2 regions of the Arthrobacter sp. zg-Y750 genome follow, and region 2 is predicted to be linked to the other one. Evidence: predicted binding sites of a transcription regulator. Region 2 holds the regulator's gene; the other holds the start of a gene.
The links. The regulator LexA, encoded in region 2, represses DNA repair genes until DNA is damaged. The targets are predictions, from matches to a motif close to TCGAACANNTGTTCGA.
Positions count from the first base shown of each region.

Region 1 (11,314 bases), on a different contig from region 2:
GTGCCGCCGGAGCCGGGGCTCCAGCCGGTCCTTACCGAGAAGGACCTGACACACCGCCTGGCCGCCTACACCTCCGACCCCGCCGCTATCCGCCGCTACCTCATCGACGAGGGCATAGTTGCCCGGGATCCGGCCGGTACCCAGTACTGGCTCACCCGGCCCCGCCCGGCGGAAGGAATGGAATTTGCCTGACAGCCCCGCCCGCGCCTGGACAGGTGCAGTCGCCGGGACAGCGGTACAGGGGGCATAGGAGGCCGCCGCCGACCGTTGACTTGGCGGGCAGGGCGGGCGTCGAATGGGAAGTGCACCTGGACTGCCATCACTCGGCGGAAACTTCCAAGGAGATGCGCATGGCAGAGCAATTCACCGCCCGCGGAACAAGAGCAGCCCGTCCCGCCGCCGGGATGACCGGCGCCATGGGTGCCCCCGTCAGTACCGTGTCGCTGGCGGCCCACTCCAGTGCGACGCTGGCCGCTCCGGGAACGGCTCCGGACGCCGCCGCTCCGGGAACGGCTCCGGACGCCGCCCCTCCGGGAACGGCTCCGGCGGGTGCAGCCCCGGCAGACCCGGGCGGCGCAACGGCCGCAGGCGCGGGCGCCCCGGACCCGCACTCCGGCCGGCAGCCGTCCCCTGAACATTCCGGGCGCCGCATTGCCGTCATTTTCACGGGCCTGATGCTCGCGGTGCTGCTCGCTGCCCTGGACCAGACCATCGTTTCCACGGCACTGCCCACCATTGTGGGGGACCTGCACGGGCTGGACCACCTGTCCTGGGTGATCACCGCTTACCTGCTGACCTCCACCATCGGGCTGCCCATCTACGGCAAGCTCGGTGACCTGCTGGGACGCAAGAACATTTTCATTTTCGCCATTGTGGTTTTCCTGGCGGGCTCAGCGCTGTCCGGGCAGTCGCACAGCATGGCCGAACTGATCACCTACCGGGCCATCCAGGGTGTGGGCGGCGGCGGGCTGATCATCGGTGCGCAGGCCATCATCGGCGACATTGTGCCCGCCCGCGAGCGCGGCAAGTACATGGGCCTGATTGGGGCTGCCTTCGGCATCGCATCGGTCAGCGGACCGCTGCTGGGCGGATACCTGACGGACTCCTGGTCCTGGCGGTGGGTGTTCTACATCAACCTGCCCATCGGGGTCATTGCGCTCGCCGTCATCATCGGCGCGCTGCACCTGCCGCGGAACAGCGCCAAGGGTATTGCCCTGGACTACGCCGGCGCGGGACTGCTGGCCATCGGCAGCGCCGCCCTGGTGCTGTTGACCAGCTGGGGCGGCAACAACTACGCGTGGACTTCTCCAACCATCCTGACACTGGGCGCGGTTTTCCTGGCTGCCGTCGCGGTGTTCATCCCTGTGGAACTGCGGGCGAAGGAGCCGATGCTGCCACTGCGGCTCTTCTCCATCCGCAACTTCCTGATCTGCACGCTGGTGGGGCTGGCCGTGGGCCTGGCGATGTTCGGGTCCATCGCCTACCTGCCCACCTTCCTCCAGATTGTCAACGGCGCGTCCCCGACCATGTCCGGGCTGATGATGCTGCCCATGACGGCGGGCCTGCTGATCACCTCCGTCGGCACCGGACAGCTGATTTCCCGCACCGGCAAGTACAAGATCTACCCGATCCTCGGATCGGCTGTCATGGTTCTCGGACTGCTGCTGCTCTCCCGGATTTCCAGTACGACGCCGTACGGGTTCACTGCCTTGGGCATGTTCGTGCTGGGGCTGGGCATCGGAGCGCTGATGCAGAACACAGTGCTGATTGTGCAGAACAGCGTCCCGCCCACGGACATGGGCACCGGGGTGTCCACGGCCAACTATTTCCGGCAGCTGGGCGCGTCACTGGGTATTGCGGTGTTTGGGTCGCTGTTTATCCAGCGGCTCAATGACCAGCTGGCCTCGGCGCCTCGCGGAGCCGGGGATCCGGCGTCCGGCGGAGCGAACTCGATCAGCCCGGAAACCATCAAAGCCCTTCCTGCCGCCGCCCAGGACTTCATCAAGTCCGCCTTCGGTGAAGCGCTGCCGCCCATCTTCCTGCTGGGAGTGCCCTTCCTGGCCGCGGCATTCATCTTAACGCTCTTCATTGTGCAGCAGCCGCTGTCCAAAACCGCCCGTGTGGAAGCGGACGTGGAATAAGAAGCCAACCAGGAGTTGCCCCCTATGTCCCACAGAGCCCTCACGCCGCGGATCGCGGCAGTACCGCCCCGTCCTCTGCCCGCAGTGCCCAGGCACCGCGGGCAGGCCGTCCAGAAGGAGGGGGAGTCCGGACGGAACCTCGGCCTGGTCCTCACGGGCCTGCTGCTCTCGGTGCTGCTGGCCGCGCTGGACCAGACCATTGTGGCTACTGCGCTGCCAACCATTGTGGGCGACCTCAACGGGCTGGAACATCTGTCCTGGGTGGTGACCGCGTACATCCTTGCCGCCACCATCGGCCTGCCGATCTACGGGAAGCTCGGAGACCTGTTCGGGCGCAAAAGCATCTTCATTTTCGCCATAGCGGTTTTCCTGGCCGGTTCGGTCTTGTCCGGGCTGTCCCAGAACATGGGCCAGCTGATCGCTTTCCGTGCCCTGCAGGGTATCGGCGGCGGCGGGCTGATGATCGGGGCGCAGGCCATCCTGGGGGATCTGGTCTCGCCCCGGGAACGCGGCAAGTACATGGGCTTGATTGGGGCGGCGTTCGGGCTGGCCTCCGTGGGGGGCCCGCTGCTGGGCGGCTGGATCACCGATGCCTGGTCCTGGCGGTGGGTGTTCTACATCAACCTGCCCATCGGGGCGCTGGCGCTCGCCGTCGTGATCGCCTCACTGCACCTGCCCAAACCCGAGGGCAGGCGTCCGAAGCTGGACTATGCCGGCGCGGGACTGCTGGCACTGGCCAGCGCTGCCCTGATCATGCTGACGACCTGGGCCGGGACCACATATGCCTGGTCCAGCCCGCAGATCCTTGCCCTGGCAGCCGTGACCCTGGCCGCGGCCGGGGCGTTCATCCCGGTGGAGCGCCGCGCCCCCGAACCCATCCTTCCGCTTGGGCTGTTCCGCAACCGGAATTTCCTGCTCCCCGTGCTGGTGGGCATCTCCGTCGGGATCGCGATGTTTTCCACCATTTCCTACCTCCCGACCTTCCTGCAGATGGTCAACCGCGCCACCGCCACCCAGTCGGGCCTGATGATGCTGCCCATGATGGGCGGGCTGCTGCTCACCTCCATCGGCACCGGCCAGCTGATCTCACGCACGGGACGGTACAAGGTCTATCCGGTGGCCGGCTGTGCCGTGATCATTGCCGGACTGGTGCTGCTGTCCCGGATTTCGGATACGACGCCGTACGGGTTCACTGCCCTGGGGATGCTGGTGATGGGTATGGGGATAGGGATGCTGATGCAGAACCTGGTGCTGATTGTGCAGAACAGCGTGCCGGGGCGGGACATGGGGGCAGCGATCTCCGGGGCGAACTATTTCCGGCAGATCGGTGCCTCGTTCGGCATTGCGCTGTTTGGCTCCATCTTCATCCACCGGCTGGGCAACGAAATGGCCGCGGCACCGCCCGGGGCAGGGGCCGCCGCGGGCGGTGACATCAACTCCCTCAGCCCGGCCATGCTGCGCAGCCTGCCCGCACCGGCGCAGGACTTTATCGCCGCCGCGTTTGGGCACGCGCTGCCGCCCATCTTCCTGCTGAGCGTGCCCATTGTGGCGGCAGCCCTGGTGCTGTGCCTGTTCATCAAGGAGATTCCGCTGTCCACAACAGTGCGGGTGGAGGCGAAGGAAGAGGCCTAGGAAATGCCGTAAGTGAACAGCATGTACAAGAGCCACAGGATCAGTGCCAGCACGGCGCCCTGCCACACCAGGGAGGGAATGATGTACAGCCGTGCCGCGAGCTTCTTTCTGCCGTTCTGGAGCGCTGCAATAAAACCGCCTACGGATGCGACCAGGGTGAGGATGCCGAGGATGGCAATGAGGTCAACAAGGCCGCCCCAGCCGGAACCATAGGCGTAGTCGCCCATACTGCCGGCCCAGACAATGAGGGGCATCGAGGCCAGGGCCCAGCCGATGGTAACGATGACGATTCCGGCGATTGACCCGCCTCCGAAGCGTTCCCGGGCCGTTTGGGGGAGTTGCTGGTACGGGTTTCCAGCCGTTGGTGCCCCCGGGTACGGGTTTCCAGCCATGGACGCCCCGGGGTACGGGTTTCCCTGCATTGGGGCACCGTTATACGGGTTCTGGTAGGCCCCGGCGTACCCCGGCGGCGGACCGGGTTGCTGCTGCGTCTGTTGCTGGGAGGCCTGCGGGTCCTGGAGGGGAGGCTGTCCGGCGGGCGGCATGCCGGTGTGCATGGCAGGGTCCATGGTTGGCTCCATCGGTTGGGGACGGGAATCTGGAACCAGTGTGCACCAGGCGGGCGTGTTTAGCCCGTAACCCCTTGCCCGGGTGTGGATGAACGGTCCGTCAGCGGGGACCAAAATACCGGATCCGGCACCTCGTGGTGCCTATTGTCCGCCGCTGGTCGTACACTGAAGATGACGCTGTTCGAATATATGTTCGAATTAGTTGCCGGTTGTTAACCAACAGGGAAACCACCAAGGAAACCAACAGGGAAACTACCACCGGCAACCAGTGCAGCCAGTAAAAACCAGCGGGGATGGCGGCGTGCGGTGTGCACGTGCCGGGCGGGGAGGGAAGCTGAATGGGTGTCTTCAGCGAAGCAATAGAGGTGGTGTGCTCGCCCGCGGGCAAGCCCCTGCGGCTGGTGTGGGGCGGGCACACCTACAAGGTGGGCGCTGATCCGGTGCGCTGGTATGAACGCCGCAACTGGTGGGAAGAGGAAACCCGGGCCGAACGCGGCCACGGCGCCGGACTGGTGGATACCGAGATCTGGCGGGTTCAGGCCCGTGTCAGTGAACACTCCGAGCTGCGCACCCTGGACCTCTCGCACCACGTGAACACCGACCGCTGGCGCCTGATACGGATCCATGACGCACTGAGACCCAGTGCCTGAGGGGACAGCACCAACCCCATGAGCTTTATCCACCTGCACGCAGCCACTGCCTTCAGCGCCCACTACGGAGTGTCCTGGCCCGAGGAGATGGCCGCTGCCGCTGCTGCCGACGGCGCCGATGCCCTCGCCTGCACCGACAGGGACGGGTTGTACGGCACCGTCAAGCATCTGCGCGCCTGCATGGAGGCAGGAATCGACCCCATTGTGGGAGTGGACCTCGCCGTCCTGGACGAACACAACACCGTCACGGGCCGGGTGGTTCTCCTGGCCCGCGGATCCAACGGCGGCGCCGGCTACCGTGCCCTGTGCCGGCTGATCTCCGCAGCCCACGCCGGCACCTCGGCTTCCCGGGCACGCACCGGCAAACCCGTAGGCGTCAGCATGGAGCAGCTGGCCGCCCATGCCCGGGGAACACTGGCAGAAGACGGAACTCCCATAGGGGAGGCCGGGCAGCCGGTGCTGACGGTGCTGGTAGGCCCGCAGTCCGACGTCGGCGTTGCCATGCGCAGCCGCAGCTATGCCGTGGCGCGTACCCTCTTCGCCCGCTGGCGCTCGCTGATCCCTGCGGGGGCGCTCGCCGTCGAGGTGGTGACGCACCTGGCCCCGCCGGGGGAGAACCTCAGCCTCGCCCACGCGGTGCGGATGTTCCGGCTGGCCGATGAGATGCGCGTACCCGCCATCCTCACCAACGCCGCGCGGTACGTGGATGAGGACGGCGCCGCCACCGCTGACGTGCTCGACGCCGCGCGCTCGCTGACCTCGCTGTCCCGGCTCCCTGACCTCCAGCCCAACGGGCAGGGCTGGCTCAAGGGCACACGCCAGATGACGGCACTTGCCCGGGAGATCAGCTCGGAAGCGGGCTACGGCTCCGGGGGAGCGGCACGGATGCTGGCTGACACTGCGGCGCTCGCCGATGACTGCCGAATTGACCCGGTGGCGGACATGGGCTGGAAACAGCCAGTGGTGCCGGAAGCATCGGTGATCGGCATCACCGCCGAACCCATGACGGAACTGCGCCAACGCTGCGAAGCGGGGATTACCCGCCGGCTGCGCGTGCAGGACTCCATCGCCGAGGTCCAGATGCGCAACCGGCTCGAACACGAACTGGGCATTATTGAACGGCTCGGCTTCGCCTCCTACTTCCTCACGGTCGCCGAAGTTTCGGCCATGATCACGGGAATGGGGGTACGCGCCGCGGCCCGCGGCTCGGGCGCCTCCTCGCTGGTGAACTATCTGCTGGGAGTCAGCCACGTCAACCCGCTGGACCACGACCTGATCTTTGAACGCTTCCTCTCCCGGGACCGCTCCACGCTGCCGGACATCGACATCGACGTCGAAAGCGCCGAGCGGCACAATGTGTACCACCGCATCTTCGAACGCTTCGGCTCCGAACGGGTCACGCTGATGAGCATGCAAAACGGTTACCGGGCCCGCGGAGCGGTGCGAGACGCCGGACTGGCCCTGGGTATGGATGAAGCCGACATCGGAGCCGTGGCCAAGCAGCTGTGGCGCTTCTCGGCGCGCAACTTCCGTGAGGCGCTCGCCGAAAAACCGGAACTGCGCGAAATCTCCGGCCAGGTGGAAAACAACAAGCAGTTGGACCTGCTGGTAGATCTCACCGAACGGCTGGACCGCCTGCCCCGGCACATCTCCATGCATCCGTGCGGGGTGATCCTGGGGGACAAGTCCCTGCTGGACCGCACCCCGGTGCAGCCCAGCGGACTGGGCTTGCCCATGTCCCAGTTCGACAAGCACGACATGGACCCCATGGGCATGCTCAAGCTGGACGTGCTGGGTGTGCGGATGCAAAGCGCCATGGCCTTTGCCGTGCGCGAGGTGGTGCGCGTGCATTCCTCGCGTGAGGAAGTGATTGCCGCCGGCGGTCACCGGGAGGCACCGGATGCCCCGGATCCGGAGTTCATCGAACCCAGCGGCCGAATCAACCTGGATGCCGTGCCGTTCGACGACGAACCAACCTACGAGCTGATCCGCAGCACCCACACCCTGGGCTGCTTCCAGATTGAATCCCCGGGCCAGCGCGAACTGGTGGGCAAACTCGCTCCGCGGGAGTTCAATGACCTGATTATCGATATCTCCCTGTTCCGCCCCGGTCCCATGAAATCCGACATGGTCCGCCCGTTCCTGGAACACCGGCACGGCTTTTCCCCGGAGGTGTACCCGCACGAGGCGCTGCGCCCGGTACTGGCGGAAACCCACGGGGTCACCGTTTTCCACGAACAGGTGCTGCGCACCCTGAACGTCTTTACCGGCTGCGGCCTGGCCAAGGCAGATGAGCTGCGCCGGCTGCTGGGCAATGAAGCGGCAGAACCGGGGGTGGAAGAGTACTTCCGCAGCAAGTCCGCGGCACGCGGCTACACGCAGGAGACCATCGACAAGGTCTGGGACACGCTCAAGGCTTTTGGCAGCTTCGGTTTCTGCAAGGCCCACGGGGCGGCCTTCGCCGTGCCCACCTACCAGTCGGCCTGGCTGAAGGCGCACCATCCGGCGGCCTTCCTGGCCGGGATCTTCGAGCATGATCCCGGTATGTATCCCCGCCGGCTGCTGGTGGCTGAAGCCCGGCGGATGGGCATCCCCATCCTGCCCCTGGACATCAACCGGAGCGGGGAGCAGTACCGGGTGGAGCGGACCGAAGAGGGAAAGCTGGGCATCCGGCTGTCCCTGGCCGGGATCTACGGGCTCTCCGCCGTTGAGCTTCGGCGCATTGCCGCCGGGCAGCCCTATGATTCCCTGGCGGACCTGCGGGCCCGGGCGCGGGTCTCCCGGCCCACGCTGCGCCGGCTGGCCCAGCTCGGCGCCTTTGATTCGCTCAGCAGGCAGACCGGCTCGGCCGGCAGCCGGGCGGACCTGATCCAGTACCTGGACGCCGCCCCGGCCAAGTCCGCCTCCCGCAAGCATGATCCGATTCCCGGGCAGCTGGCCCTGCCGCTGGGGGACACCGAGCTGAAGAACCTGCGCCACCAGCTGCCCGAACCGGGGCTGCGTGAGAAGGTCCGCACCGAACTGGACCTGCTGTCCGTGGACGTCAGTGCGCACCTGATGGAAAGCTACGGCCCGCTGCTGAAGCGGCTGGGAGTCACACAGGCGGAGGCTCTGATGGACCTGCGCAACGGCACCGAGGTGCTGGTGGCCGGGATCCGGGTGGCCACACAAACCCCGCCCATGCGCGGCGGCCGCCGTGTGGTCTTCATCAGCATTGACGACGGCACCGGTTGCGTTGACTGCACGTTCTTCCATGAAGCCCAGGAGAAAGCCGGCCCGCTGCTGTTCGGCACGGAACTGCTGCTGATCCGTGGCCTGACCCGCCGCACGGGTGCCCGCGGCATCAGCCTGCAGGCGCTGGAAGCATGGAATCTGGCGGACACAGGCTCGCTTCCGCTGCCGGTTCCCCAGCGCGGCATGTTGGTGGGGCACAAGCGCAGCGGATAACATCGGTACGGGCGTAGAAGGAGCCGGCCGAGTCCAGGCCGTGCCGCAGACCCCGTACAAACAAATCTAGGAGACAACGTGTCAGTGCCAGAGAAGTTCACCCTCATCGTCGACGGCGAAGAGACCACGGTGGATACTGGCACCACCGGTGCGCAGCTCTTCTTCGAACGCCGCGACGTCGTCGTTATGCGCGTGAACTCGGTCCTCAAGGACCTGGACACCCCGCTGGAACAGGGTGACGTGGTGGAATCAGCCACCATCGAGTCCGAAGACGGACTGAACGTCCTGCGCCACTCCACCGCCCACGTGATGGCCCAGGCCGTGCAGCAGCTGCGCCCGGACGCCAAGCTGGGCATTGGCCCGTACATCAAGGACGGCTTCTACTTCGACTTCGACGTCGCCGAGCCGTTCACCCCCGAAGACCTGAAGACGCTCGAGAAGATGATGCAGAAGATCATCAACTCGAACCAAAAATTCGTGCGCCGCGTGGTCAGCGAAGACGAAGCCCGCGAAGCGATGGCCAACGAGCCGTACAAGCTGGAGCTGCTCGGCAAGAAGGACGGCGCCGAGGAAGCAGGCGAGGGCGCGAACATTGAGGTGGGCGCCGGCGAGATCACCATTTACGACAACGTGGACCGCAAGTCCGGCGAGACCGTCTGGTGTGATCTGTGCCGCGGCCCGCACCTGCCCAACACGAAGCTCATCTCCAACGCCTTTGCGCTGACCCGCTCCGCCGCCGCCTACTGGCTGGGCAACCAGAAGAACCAGCAGCTGCAGCGCATCTACGGCACCGCCTGGCCCACCAAGGACGCCCTGAAGGCCTACCAGGAACGCCTGGCCGAGGCCGAGCGCCGCGACCACCGCAAGCTGGGCACCGAACTGGACCTGTTCTCCTTCCCGGATGAGCTGGGCTCCGGCCTGCCGGTGTTCCATCCCAAGGGCGGCATCATCCGCAAGGCCATGGAGGACTACTCCCGCCAGCGCCACACCGAGGCCGGCTACGAGTTCGTCTACACCCCGCACATCACCAAGGGCCACCTCTATGAGGTCTCCGGCCACCTGGACTGGTACCGGGACGGAATGTTCCCTCCCATGCACGTGGACGAGGTCACCGACCCGGAGACCGGCGAGGTCACCAAGCCCGGCCAGGACTACTACCTGAAGCCGATGAACTGCCCCATGCACAACCTGATCTTCCGCTCCCGCGGACGGTCCTACCGTGAACTGCCGCTGCGGCTGTTCGAATTCGGCTCCGTGTACCGCTACGAGAAGTCCGGCGTCATTCACGGCCTGACGCGCGTGCGCGGCATGACCCAGGACGACGCACACATCTACTGCACCCGCGAGCAGATGAAGGACGAACTGACCAGCACGCTGAAGTTCGTCCTGGACCTGCTTCGGGACTACGGCCTGGACGACTTCTACCTTGAGCTCTCCACCAAGGACCCCGAGAAGTACGTCGGTTCAGATGAGGTGTGGGAAGAAGCCACCCGCACCCTCGCCGAGGTAGCCGAAGCCTCCGGCCTGGACCTGGTCCCGGATCCGGGCGGAGCCGCGTTCTACGGCCCGAAGATTTCCGTGCAGGCCCGCGACGCCATTGGCCGCACCTGGCAGATGTCCACCATCCAGCTGGACTTCAACCTGCCCGAGCGTTTCGAGCTCGAATACCAGGCCGCCGACGGCAGCCGCCAGCGCCCGGTCATGATCCACCGTGCCCTGTTCGGCTCCGTGGAACGCTTTATGGGCCTGCTGACCGAGCACTATGCCGGTGCGTTCCCGGCCTGGCTGTCTCCGGTCCAGGTGGTCGGCATCCCCGTTGCCGAAGCGTTCAACGACTACATGTTCGACGTCGTCGACAAGCTCAAGGCCCACGGCATCCGTGCCCAGGTGGACACCGGCACCGACCGCTTCCCGAAGAAGATCCGCACGGCCTCCAAGGACAAGATCCCGTTTGTCCTGATTGCCGGCGGCGACGATGCCGAGGCCGGCGCCGTGTCCTTCCGCTTCCGCGACGGCAGCCAGGACAACGGCGTGCCCGTTGAAGAGGCCGTCAAGCGCATTGTCGAAGCCGTCCGGAACCACGACAAGTAGGGCGGCGGGAACACCATGGCAGACACAGACGACACGGAAATAACGGACACGTTTGAACTCGCCGGCGTTCCCGACGCGTTCCAGCGGCTCTGGACCCCGCACCGCCTCGCCTACATCAAGGGCGGACAGAAGCAGGTCTCCTCAGAAGAGTCCTGCCCCTTCTGCGCCGCACCGGGGCGGACGGATGAAGAATCGCTGATTGTGCACCGCGGGAAGCATGCCTTCGTCATCCTGAACCTCTTCCCGTACAACGCCGGCCACCTGCTGGTCTGCCCGTACCGGCATGTGCCGGACTACACGGACATTGACCCGGAGGAGACCGCGGAAATTGCGGCCCTGACGCAGACCGCCATGCGCGTGCTGCGGAAGGTGTCCGGCCCCTCCGGCTTCAACCTGGGCATGAACCAGGGCGAGACCGGCGGCGCCGGCATTGCCGCGCACCTGCACCAGCACATTGTGCCGCGGTGGGGCGGGGACGGAAACTTCCTGCCGATCATCGCGCAAACCAAGGCCATCACCCAGACCCTGGGCGAGGTGCGCCGGCAGGTAGCCGACGCATGGCCCGCAGACGGCTCCGGCCGGGACAGCGAGGACTGACGCGTGCTCAACAAATACGCACGGGGATTCTTCACTGCTGTTTTCACCCCGATGGCCACCTGGCTGCTCCGCCACCGGGTCACCCCGGACATGGTCACCATTGCCGGGACGCTCGGAGTGATGATCGGCGGCCTGGTCTTCTACCCGCTCGGTGAACTCTTCTGGGGCACCATCTTCATTACGGCGT
Region 1 is NZ_JAJJOC010000012.1:14,672-25,985, forward strand. Features, by position in the region: gene LOC57_RS16505 (DUF2087 domain-containing protein) at 1-192, shown strand, start outside; gene LOC57_RS07435 (MDR family MFS transporter) at 351-2,141, shown strand; gene LOC57_RS07440 (MDR family MFS transporter) at 2,226-3,773, shown strand; gene LOC57_RS07445 (hypothetical protein) at 3,770-4,342, opposite strand; gene LOC57_RS07450 (DUF6504 family protein) at 4,681-4,992, shown strand; gene LOC57_RS07455 (DNA polymerase III subunit alpha) at 5,011-8,439, shown strand; gene thrS (threonine--tRNA ligase) at 8,524-10,530, shown strand; gene LOC57_RS07465 (HIT family protein) at 10,546-11,127, shown strand; gene pgsA (phosphatidylinositol phosphate synthase) at 11,131-11,314, shown strand, end outside.
Region 1: LOC57_RS07450 (DUF6504 family protein) is a predicted target of LexA. The motif match lies at 4,524-4,539, and genes of this name have one in related genera.

Region 2 (11,314 bases):
TCCACCGAACTCGAAGACGTCACCGAGGTTGAGTACCGCCAGCTGCGCCTGGAACGGGTTGTCCTCGCGGGACTGTGGAGCGAAGGCACCGCAGAAGATGCCGAAAACTCCCTGAAGGAACTGGCCGCGCTGGCGGAGACCGCCGGATCGGAAGTCCTGGACGGAATCATCCAGCGCCGCCTCAAGCCGGATCCCGGCACCTTCCTCGGCTCCGGCAAGGCCCAGGAACTGAAGGACATTGTCACGGCGACCGGCGCTGACACAGTGATCGTGGACAGCGAGCTCGCTCCGTCCCAGCGCCGCGGACTGGAAGACATTGTCAAGGTCAAGGTCATTGACCGTACGGCCCTGATCCTGGACATCTTTGCCCAGCACGCCAAGTCCCGTGAAGGCAAGGCCCAGGTTGAGCTCGCGCAGCTGGAATACCTCCTCCCGCGCCTGCGCGGCTGGGGTGAATCCATGTCCCGCCAGGCCGGCGGCCAGGTGGGCAGCGCCAGCGCGGGCATGGGCTCGCGCGGTCCCGGTGAAACCAAGATCGAGCTGGACCGCCGGAAGATCCGCACCCGCATGGCCAAGCTGCGCCGCGAAATTGCGGGCATGAAGCCGGCGCGTGAGACCAAGCGTGCCAACCGGCAGCGCAACGCCGTGCCCTCGGTAGCCATTGCCGGCTATACAAATGCCGGCAAATCCTCCCTGCTGAACCGGCTCACCGACGCCGGCGTGCTGGTGGAGAACGCCCTGTTCGCCACCTTGGATCCCACCATCCGCAAGGCACAGACGGAAGACGGGATCGGTTACACGCTGGCGGACACCGTCGGCTTTGTCCGTTCCCTGCCCACGCAGCTAGTGGAGGCCTTCCGCTCCACACTGGAAGAAGTAGCGGACGCAGACCTGATCCTGCACGTAGTTGATGCCTCGCACCCGGACCCGGAAGGCCAGATTGCGGCCGTCCGCACCGTCCTTGCCGAGGTGGACGCCCGCAAGGTGCCTGAGATCATTGTGCTGAACAAGGCCGACGCCGCGGATCCGTTTGTCCTGGAACGGCTGCGCCAGCGCGAAAGCCGGTATGTGGTGGTTTCGGCCCGCACGGGCGAAGGCATCCCGGAGCTGCTCCAGGCGATCTCCGAAGGCATTCCGCGCCCGGGAGTGGAGCTGGAACTGCTGGTGCCGTATGAGCGCGGCGAGATTGTGTCCCGGCTCCACCAGCAGGACGCAGAGATCCTGTCCACGGACCATGTGGAGACCGGTACCCGGCTGCACGTGAAGGTCCGTGAAGGGCTCGCTGCAGAGCTGGAGCCGTTCGTAACCCATGGGTAGGAAGACGCAGCAGGTGCCGGAGCAGGTACTGGAGCTGCTGGACACGGCGGTCACGTCCATGGGCGGACAGAACCGGCCGGGCCAGCACGAGATGGCCCGGCAGGTGGCCGAGGCGATCGAGTCCGGCGAGCACCTGCTGGTCCAGGCCGGCACCGGCACCGGCAAGTCATTGGCGTACCTGGTTCCGCTGATTGCCCATGCCCTCGACAGCGACAAGCCTGCCCTGGTCTCCACGGCCACCCTGGCCCTGCAGTCCCAGATTGTGGGCCGGGACTTGCCGCGCCTGCTGAAGACCCTGGCGCCCAAGCTGCCCCGGGAAGTGGATGTCGCCCTGCTCAAGGGCCGCAGCAACTACGTCTGCGTCCACAAGACCGGCGGCGGGTTCCCCGAGGAAGACGAGGCGGGAACGCTGTTTATGCACGAGCAGGCGGTGTCCCACCCAGCGCCCGCCGGGGGACCCACCTCGGCACTGGGGCGCGACGTCGTCCGCCTGCAGGAGTGGGCACAGGAAACAGAAACCGGGGACCGCGACGAACTGCTGCCAGGTGTCAGCGACCGGGCCTGGCGCCAAGTCTCCGTGACCTCCATGGAGTGCCTCGGGGCGCAGAAGTGTCCCGTGGCGGAACTGTGCTTCAGCGAGCAGGCCCGGGCCAAAGCGGCCGTGGCGGACCTTGTCATCACCAACCACGCCATGCTGGCCATCGCCGCCTTTGAGGGTCTGGCCGTGCTGCCCGATTACGACGTGGTGGTCATTGACGAGGCCCACGAGCTGCAGGACCGCGTCACCGGCGCCGTCACCGGACAGCTGTCCGGGACCGTTATCTCCGCAGCCGTGTCCGCAGCCCGCAAACACACTTCCGCCGCCCTGGAGCCGCTGGCCGCTGCCGGCCGCGCGTTCGACCAGGTCTTCGCACCGGTCCCGTCCGGTCTGCTGGCCGCGGGACTGTCCGAGGACCAGGAGATGGTCCTGGGGCACGTACGCGACTCGGCCCGCACAGCGCTGTCAGACTCCAAGCCCGACGGCGAGAACGTGGACGGCGGGCGCCAGATGGCCCGTTCCCGGCTCATGGCCGTGCAGGAAATGTGCGACCGCATTCTTGATGCCGGCAACTCCGGTGAAGTGGTCTGGGCATCGCGCCCCAGCACGTTCTCTCCCGGCGCCGGATACACGGCGCCCGAAGAAGACTCACCGCCCACCATCAACGTGGCCCCACTGTCGGTGGCCGGCCGGCTGCGCGAAGGGCTCTTCGACGGTCACACCGTGGTCCTGACCTCCGCCACCCTCGCCATCGGAGCAGAATTCGGTCCGGTGGCCGGCGCCCTGGGACTCCTGGGCAGCGGTGCCCCGAAATGGAACGGCACCGACGTCGGCAGTCCCTTTGACTACCCCCGGCAGGGTGTCCTCTACGTAGCCAAGGACCTGCCTAAACCGGGGCGGGGGACATCCCCGGAGCAACTGGACGAGATTGAGGCGCTGATCAAGGCCTCCGGCGGCGGCGCACTGGGTCTGTTCTCTTCCCGGCGTGCAGCCGAGGAAGCGGCTGATGCCCTGCGCACACGGGTGGACTTCCCGATCCTGTGCCAGGGCGAGTCCACCATGTCCGCATTGGTACAGCAGTTCGCCGATGACGACGCGACCTGCCTCTTCGGAACCATGTCCCTGTGGCAGGGCGTGGATGTCCCTGGTGCCTCGTGCCGGCTGGTCATCATGGACCGGATTCCGTTCCCGCGTCCCGATGATCCGCTGATGACGGCCCGCACCCGTGCGGTGGCCAAGGCCGGCGGCAACGGCTTTATGAGTGTTTCGGCAACCCACGCCGCCGTCCGGCTGGCGCAGGGCGCTGGCCGGCTGATCCGGGCCTCCGGTGATAAGGGGGTGGTGGCCGTCCTGGACTCCCGGCTCGCCACCGCCCGTTACGGCAGCTTCCTGAGGGCTGCCCTGCCCCCGTTCTGGTCCACCACGGACCGCGGCGTGGTGCTGCAGGCCCTTGAACGCCTTTCAGCTCAGCCCGCAGGCACCCGGACCTAGGCCGGGCCCCGTCCAGGGGGAAGCGCGAGGCAGGAACGCAGCAGCGCCGTCGGCAGGGAGCCGGCGGCGCTGTACTTATGGGCGCTGTTTTTGGTGCGTGCGGCCCTAGAGAGAACGCATGACCGATACGACCTTGCCCATGATGGTGGCTTCGTCGCCGAGGATGGGCTCATAGCGGGTGTTCTGCGGCAGCAGCCAGGTGTGGCCGTTGCGCTGGCGGAAGGTCTTGACCGTCGCTTCGTCCTCCAGCAGTGCGGCAACAATATCGCCGTTCTCTGCCGTGGGCTGGCGCCGCACCACCACCCAGTCTCCGTCGCAAATGGCAGCGTCCACCATCGAGTCGCCGGACACGCGGAGCATAAACAGGTCGCCGTGGCCAACAAGCTGGCGCGGCAGGGGAATGACTTCCTCCACCTGCTGATCCGCCAGGATGGGCCCGCCGGCCGCAATGCGTCCCACGAGCGGAACCATGGCCGTGTCGATCGCGGTGGTGAGGTCGGAGACATGTGAGCTGCCGGCGCCGGATGCTGCCCCCGCCGTGGACCCTGAGCCGGTTTCCGCCGCTGAACCGTCCGGCGAACCGGATGCGCTGCGGCGGGTTGAAGGCGCGTCGCGAAGCAGCAGGGGGACCAGGATTTCCATGGCCCGGGGCCGTTTAGGATCCCGGCGGATGTACCCCAGCTTTTCCAGCTGGCTCAGCTGGTGGGTAACGCTCGAGAGGCTGGCCAGACCGACGATGTCTCCGATTTCCCGCATAGAGGGCGGGTAGCCGTTGGTACTGACCGAGCGCTGGATGGTCTCGAGGATCTTAGTCTGCCGGGCGGTGAGGCCCTTGGTGCGCACTGCCGGAGCGGGCGCGGCAGGGGCGGGGGTGCTGCCATTGGTAACACGGGCCACGTCGGCTTCCCTTCACGGTAGGCCCGCGGATGCGGACCCGATGGCTTCTTCTTTATGTGCCGGCCGTGCCTGCGGTGCTGGCCGTACCGTTTTGTCGCTTTTCCCGGTTTCCCGGGCGTCCCGGTTTCCCGGTTTTCTCAGTTTTGTCAGTGCCGGGTGATTAGTTGGTATCACCGCTTTCCCGACAGGTTCAACGCTAAGGGAGCGCGGCAAGTTTTTCAAACATATATTCGAGCGAGTCTCGACAATGTTCGTAGATAAGTGCTAGAAATGTTCGAGTACAACTTAGAACGTATGTTCGAGTATGGTCCTGTGACACCTCGCAGGATCCAGCAGATGTTCGAATGCAGTTTCTAAGCCCCGCGCAATACCCGGTCCTGCCGGGGATTGTCCGGACGGCGCGGGAGCTGCTCATCGGACCGGAAAGGTATTGACATGTCAGTACACGTACTTCCCAACGCTTCGGTGCGTCCCAGTGCCCCGGCCGGCGCCTCCGCTGCCGCGCGCAGCCAGGCACCGCTGCGCCTCACCCGCCGCGGACGGCTCGTCCTGGTGGGCGCACCCCTGATGTTCTCCACCGCTGCACTTCTGGTCTTTGCGGGTTTCTTCACCGCCCCTGCCATGGCCACCGGGAACTCACCGGAAACTACACGCACCCTGCAGGTATCCGTTTCCACCGGCGACTCACTGTGGTCCCTCGCCACCGAATACGCACCGGAGCGGGATCCCCGGGACGTCGTTGCGGACATCGTGGAACTGAACAACCTGGAAAACGCCACGGTCCCGGCCGGCCGGCAGCTCTACATCCCCGTCGCCTCCTAGCCCGGAACTTCATACCGGGACACCGGATTCCGCGCCGGGTGCCGCAGCGCCTTAAGCTGTACGGGTGAGTGAACAGCTGGAAAACCTGAACCGACTTCCCCTGCGGGAAGACCTCCGCGGCCTGAGCCCGTACGGAGCTCCGCAGCTGGATGTGCCGATCCTGCTGAACGTCAATGAAAACACCCACGGGCTGCCCCGGCATGTAAGGGAAGCGATCGTTACCGAGGTCCAGGCGGCAGTTGCCGGACTGAACCGGTACCCGGACCGCGAGTTCACCCAGCTGCGGGAAAACCTGGCGAACTATCTCGGCCACGGTCTCACCGCTGAAAACATCTGGGCCGGCAACGGCTCCAACGAAGTCCTGCAGCAGATTATGCAGGCCTTCGGGGGCCCCGGCCGGAAGGCCATGAGCTTCCCGCCCACCTACTCCATGTACCCGCTGCTCGCCAGCGGCACGGGAACCGCCTATGTCACCGGCACAAGGGAAGCCGACTTCACCCTGGACCCGCAGTCCGTGGCGGAGCAGGTCCGGGCACAGGCGCCTACCATCATCATTCTCTGCACCCCGAACAACCCCACCGGCACCGCCCTGGGACTGGACGCCATCGAGGCGGCCTACGATGCCGGCGCCGCCTCCAACGCAGTTGTCGTGGTGGACGAGGCCTACGCGGAGTTCTCCCACACGGAAACCCCCAGCGCCCTGCAGCTGCTGCCCGGACGCGAGCGGCTGATCGTCTCCCGGACCATGTCCAAGGCTTTCGCCCTGGCCGGGGCCCGGATCGGCTACCTGGCCGCGGCGCCGCAGATCGCCGACGCCCTGCGCCTGGTCCGGCTGCCGTACCACCTCTCCGCCATTACCCAGGCCACGGCCAACGCAGCCCTGACGCACGCCGATGCCCTCCTGTCCAACGTTGAGGACATCAAGGCCCAGCGCGACAGGATCGTCCGGGAACTCACCATTATGGGACTGGCCCCGGCGCCGTCGGACGCCAACTTTGTCCTGTTCGGCGGGATGGAGAACCCGCGGGCCGTCTGGGAAGGGCTGCTGGAAGCCGGTGTCCTGGTCCGTGACATCGGCATTGAGGGGCACCTGCGGGTTACCGCCGGTACTGAAGCGGAAACCACGGCGTTCCTGACCCGGCTGCAGGAACTGCTCGCCGCCTGAGCCGCCCGTCCGGCGGTGCATCCACCTCCCGGCTCCCGGTTCCAGTTCCGGGTGTTGCCCGCTTCGGGACTAAACTGATGACCTGCCGGGGCTTTGCCTATTGCTTCGGCTCCAACCTTCGCGAAGGAACCTCATGACTGTGGAGACCGCCACCGGACGCACCGCCCGCCTTGAGCGGACCACCAGCGAATCGTCCGTCGTCGTCGAACTTGATCTGGACGGCACGGGCCGCGCGGATATCAGCACCTCGGTGCCGTTCTACGACCACATGCTGACCGCGCTGGCCAAGCACTCACTGATGGACCTCACCGTCCGGGCCACGGGGGACACCCACATCGATGTCCACCACACGGTAGAGGACATCGCCATCAGCATCGGCGAGGCGCTGAAGACCGCGCTCGGCACCAAGGCCGGCATCCGCCGTTTCGGCGAAGCCACCGTTCCGCTGGACGAAGCACTGGCGCAGGCGGTCGTCGATATCTCCGGCCGCCCCTACCTGGTGCACTCCGGGGAGCCCGCGGGGCAGGAATACCACCTGATCGGCGGGCATTTCACCGGATCCCTGACGCGGCATGTCTTCGAAGCGATCACGCTCCACGCGCAGATCTGCCTGCACATGCGCGTGCTGTCCGGACGGGATCCGCACCACATTGTCGAGGCCCAGTTCAAGGCCTTCGCCCGCGCCCTGCGCGCAGCGGTTGAATCCGATCCGCGCGTTGAGGGCATCCCCTCCACGAAGGGAGCACTGTGAGTCCCCGCAACGTCACCGTCCTGGACTACGGTTCCGGCAACATCCGCTCCGCCGTGCGCGCCCTTGAGCACGCCGGCGCCAACGTCACGCTTAGCGCCAAGCCGGATGACGTCCTGAACGCCGACGGGCTCGTGGTCCCCGGCGTCGGCGCGTTCGCCGCCGTGATGCAGGGCCTCAAGGACGTGGATGCCCTCCGCATGATCGGCCGCCGCGTGGCCGGCGGCCGCCCGGTGCTGGGTATCTGCGTAGGCCTGCAGGTGCTCTTTGATGAGGGCGTGGAGCACGGGGTCCGGACCAAGGGGATGGGCGAGTGGCCCGGCGTGGTTGAACGGCTCGCGGCCGACGTCGTGCCGCACATGGGCTGGAACACCGTAAAGCCCCCGGCGGGTTCGGCCCTCTTCGACGGTATCGAGGACGAGCGGTTCTACTTCGTGCACAGCTACGGCGTGCAGAAGTGGGACTTCGACGTCACCCAGCCGGCCATGCGCCCGCCCCAGGTCACCTGGGCGGACCACGGCGGCCCGTTTATTGCCGCGGTGGAGAACGGTGCGTTGTCGGCTACCCAGTTCCACCCGGAGAAGTCCGGCGACGCCGGCGCAGCACTGCTGAACAACTGGCTGAAGACGCTGGGCTGAGCGCTATGTGGAGCATTCTTCTGATGGGCCTGGCCGGTCTCCTCATTGGCGGCGCGGTGTCTTTCCGCAGCCAGGGCATGTCCAAAATCATTGTCATCAGCTTCTGGGTCCTGGCCGGAATGGCCCTGCTGGGCGCCTACCTGCTGACCCTCGACCTTTCCTGACCCCACCACCGAAAGCACAAGAGATGCCCTTCAGCGAAACACCCGTCCTAGAACTGCTGCCCGCCGTGGATGTGGCCGACGGACAGGCCGTGCGCCTGGTCCAGGGTGAAGCCGGCAGCGAGACCAGCTACGGCGATCCGCTGGAGGCGGCCCTGGCCTGGCAGAACGACGGCGCCGAGTGGGTCCACCTGGTGGACCTGGACGCCGCGTTTGGCCGCGGCTCGAACCTTGACCTGCTCAGCCGCGTGGTGAAGTCCCTCGATATCAAAGTGGAGCTTTCCGGCGGCATCCGTGACGACGAGTCGCTGGACAAGGCGTTGGAGCTCGGCGCAGAACGCGTGAACCTGGGCACTGCGGCACTGGAGAACCCGGAATGGACCGCCAGCGCGATTGCCCGCTACGGGCAGGCAATCGCCGTGGGCCTGGACGTGCGCGGAACCACCCTGGCGGCCCGCGGCTGGACCAAGGAGGGCGGCGACCTGTGGGAGGTGCTCGCCCGGCTCGAAGAGGCCGGTTGCCCCCGCTACGTAGTCACCGATGTCACCAAGGACGGCACCCTGCGCGGACCGAACGTGGACCTGCTGCGGGAAGTGCTCAAACGCACCGACCGTCCGGTGGTGGCTTCCGGCGGAATTTCCAGCCTGGACGACCTCGCCGCCCTGCGCGAGCTGGTTCCGCTGGGGCTGGAAGGAACCATTGTGGGCAAGGCCCTCTATGCCGGCGCCTTCACGCTGCCCCAGGCCTTCGACGTCGCCGGACACCCGGCCCGCTGACCATGGCATCGCGCGAACTCCCGGGCCACATTGCCGCCGCCCTGGCAGGAGCCGGCGGTCCCGCGGACTCAGCCGGCCGGTCCTGGTCCGGACGGGACCTGACCGGCGACGGGAATCCGCTGCATAACTTTGACAGCGACGACGGTCGGGCCGACGCCGGCTACGTCGCCGCCGTCGCGCGCCTCGTTGCCGGGACCGGCAGCGAATCGGAGGTTGTGGCCGCCCTGGCCACCGCCCGCGTGTTCGTGCCCATCGTCGCCGTGCTGGGGGAGGAAGCCGAATCCAACCACGGCCTGACTGCCGACAAACAGGCGGACATGGCGCTCGTGTCGCTGACGGCGCCGGACGGGCGGAAGGCGCTGCCGGTGTTCACCTCGGTGGACGCCCTGGAAAAGTGGCATCCGGAAGCACGGCCCGTGGCCGTTTACACACCACGCGCCGCACTGTCCGCCGTTTCCGAGGACGCGCAGCTGCTGGTCATCGATCCCGGCGCCGATTTCACTTTTGTGGTGCGCCGGCCGGCCATGTGGGCGCTGGCCCAGCAGCGGGAATGGGTGCCCTCCTACGCCGACGCGGAACTGGTGGACTTTGCCCGGGCCGCCGCGGAAGCGGACCCGCGGATCCTGGGCATTACCCTCCAGCAGGGCCAGGGCACCGCGTCACGTACAGCCGCCGGTGAGCCGGTGGGCGGGGGAGGCGCCGGTCCTGAGCTTACAATGGTCGTTCAGCTTGCGCCCGGACTTGGTCCGCAGGACGTCTCTGCCCTGATGGCAGTCCTGCAGGAGCGCCTGACTGCCAACCCCGAGTTTGTTGAGCGTGTGGATTCACTGGATCTGTTGACCACGCGCTGACCCGTCAGGCGTAGCCCGCCAGAAGAGAACCGCCGTGAATTTTGGCCTGTACCGCGAGATGCTGCGGATTGCCCCCATCCGCCGACTTTTGCTGGTGGGAATGGTGGCGAGGTTCCCGCATTCCGCCGCAGGCGTGCTGCTGACGCTGCACGTGGTGAACACCATGGACAAGGGCTACGCGGCAGCCGGCGCGGTGGCCGCGGTGGTGACCATCGGCATTGCCGTGGGTGCGCCGTGGCGCGGGCGACGCGTGGATACCGTGGGGCTGCGCCGGGCGCTGATCCCGTCAGTGATCGCCGAGGCAACCATCTGGAGCATCGCGCCGCACGCCAGTTTCGAATGGCTGCTGGTACTCGCGCTGATCGGCGGCGTCTTTACCCTGCCGGTCTTCAGCGTGGTGCGGCAGTCCCTGGGCGTGCTGGCCACCGGCGAGCAGCGGCGCACAGCCTTCGCCCTGGATTCAATTGCCACCGAGCTCGTCTTTATGGTGGGTCCTGCCCTCGGAGCCGTCATCGCCACACAGATCTCCTCCGTGGTGGGCCTCACCGCGGTAGGTCTGTCCGCTGCGGTATCCGGACTCCTGCTCATCTGGTTCAACCCGCCAACGCGGACTGCCGAACCGAAGGACGCCGTGACCGCCGTCGACGAGCAGGAGGCCGCGGCCTCCGCCGTCATCAACGTCGCACCCGCAAATGTGCAGGACGCTCCCATGGAGCTCACCGGAGCCGGCCTCCCCGGCGGACCGCAGAACCTCCTGACCCGGCTGGGCAGGGGACTGGCCGGCAACTTCGGCTGGCTAACCGCCAGTGTGGCCGTGGTGTTCGCCGTCGCCGTGGGTGCCGGGCTGCTGCTCTCCAGCACCGACGTCGGGATTGTGGCCCTCGTGGAAGCCGGCGGCAACCCGTCCGAGGTCGGCATTGTGTTTGTGGCCTGGTGCGCTGCCTCGGCCGTGGGCGGCGTCGTGTACGGCGCCATGAACAAGCGGATTTCACCCATGGTGCTCCTGCTGGCCATGGCGGTGCTGACCATGCCGATGGGGTTGGCGACCGGCACCCTCAGCCTCGCATTGCTCTCCATTCCGGCCGGGTTGCTCTGCGCGCCCGTGCTGTCCTCGGCATCCGAACGGGTCGCGGACCTGGTGTCCGAGGACCGTCGAGGGGAAGCCATGGGCTGGTACGGTTCGGCGATGACCGCCGGAACCGCACTGGGCGCCCCGGTGGCCGGACTGGCCATCGACGTGATCGGTCCGTGGGCCGGTTTCCTGATGGCGGGCGGCGCGGCCGGGGTGCTTGTCCTGGTGACGCTCTCGGTTCGCCGGCTCGTTCGCCGGCCGGCCGCCCTCTAGCGAAGACAAAAAGACCCGGAGCGCCTGCCGCAGGGGCAGGCGCTCCGGGTCTGTAGCGGTAGCCGGGCCTCTAGCTGACGGGGCCGGTGAACTTCTCGCCCGGACCCTTGCCGGGGGCGTCCTGAATGACGGATGCTTCCCGGAAAGCCAGCTGCAGCGAACGCAGGCCGTCGCGCAACGGCCCGGCGTGCTGGCTGCCGATCTCGGGGGCTGCGGCGGTAACGAAGCCGGCCAGGGCGGTGATCAGCTTGCGTGCTTCGTCCAGGTCCTTCAGCTCTTCGGCGTCGTCGCCTTCAGCCAGGCCGCACTTAACGGCGGCGGCGCTCATCAGGTGGACGGCAGCGGTGGTGATGACCTCGATGGCCGGCACCTCGGCAATGTCGCGCATCTGCTCGGCGACTTCCTGCTGCGCTGCAGCGGCGGATTCGGTCTCTGCGGGTGTTCCCGGGAAGGAGTGGCGGGTTGCCTCGCCTGCCGGATTGCTCTGTGGGGTACTCATACTGGTAAGCTTGTCACAGACCGACTGGTTGTCGTTACTTTCAATGCCCCTTGCGGGCAGGATGAA
Region 2 is NZ_JAJJOC010000022.1:30,531-41,844, reverse strand. Features, by position in the region: gene hflX (GTPase HflX) at 1-1,317, shown strand, start outside; gene LOC57_RS14225 (ATP-dependent DNA helicase) at 1,310-3,346, shown strand; gene lexA (transcriptional repressor LexA) at 3,452-4,243, opposite strand; gene LOC57_RS14215 (LysM peptidoglycan-binding domain-containing protein) at 4,679-5,065, shown strand; gene LOC57_RS14210 (histidinol-phosphate transaminase) at 5,130-6,230, shown strand; gene hisB (imidazoleglycerol-phosphate dehydratase HisB) at 6,364-6,981, shown strand; gene hisH (imidazole glycerol phosphate synthase subunit HisH) at 6,978-7,616, shown strand; gene LOC57_RS14195 (hypothetical protein) at 7,622-7,780, shown strand; gene priA (bifunctional 1-(5-phosphoribosyl)-5-((5-phosphoribosylamino)methylideneamino)imidazole-4-carboxamide isomerase/phosphoribosylanthranilate isomerase PriA) at 7,804-8,553, shown strand; gene LOC57_RS14185 (SseB family protein) at 8,556-9,404, shown strand; gene LOC57_RS14180 (MFS transporter) at 9,439-10,749, shown strand; gene LOC57_RS14175 (DUF1844 domain-containing protein) at 10,820-11,248, opposite strand.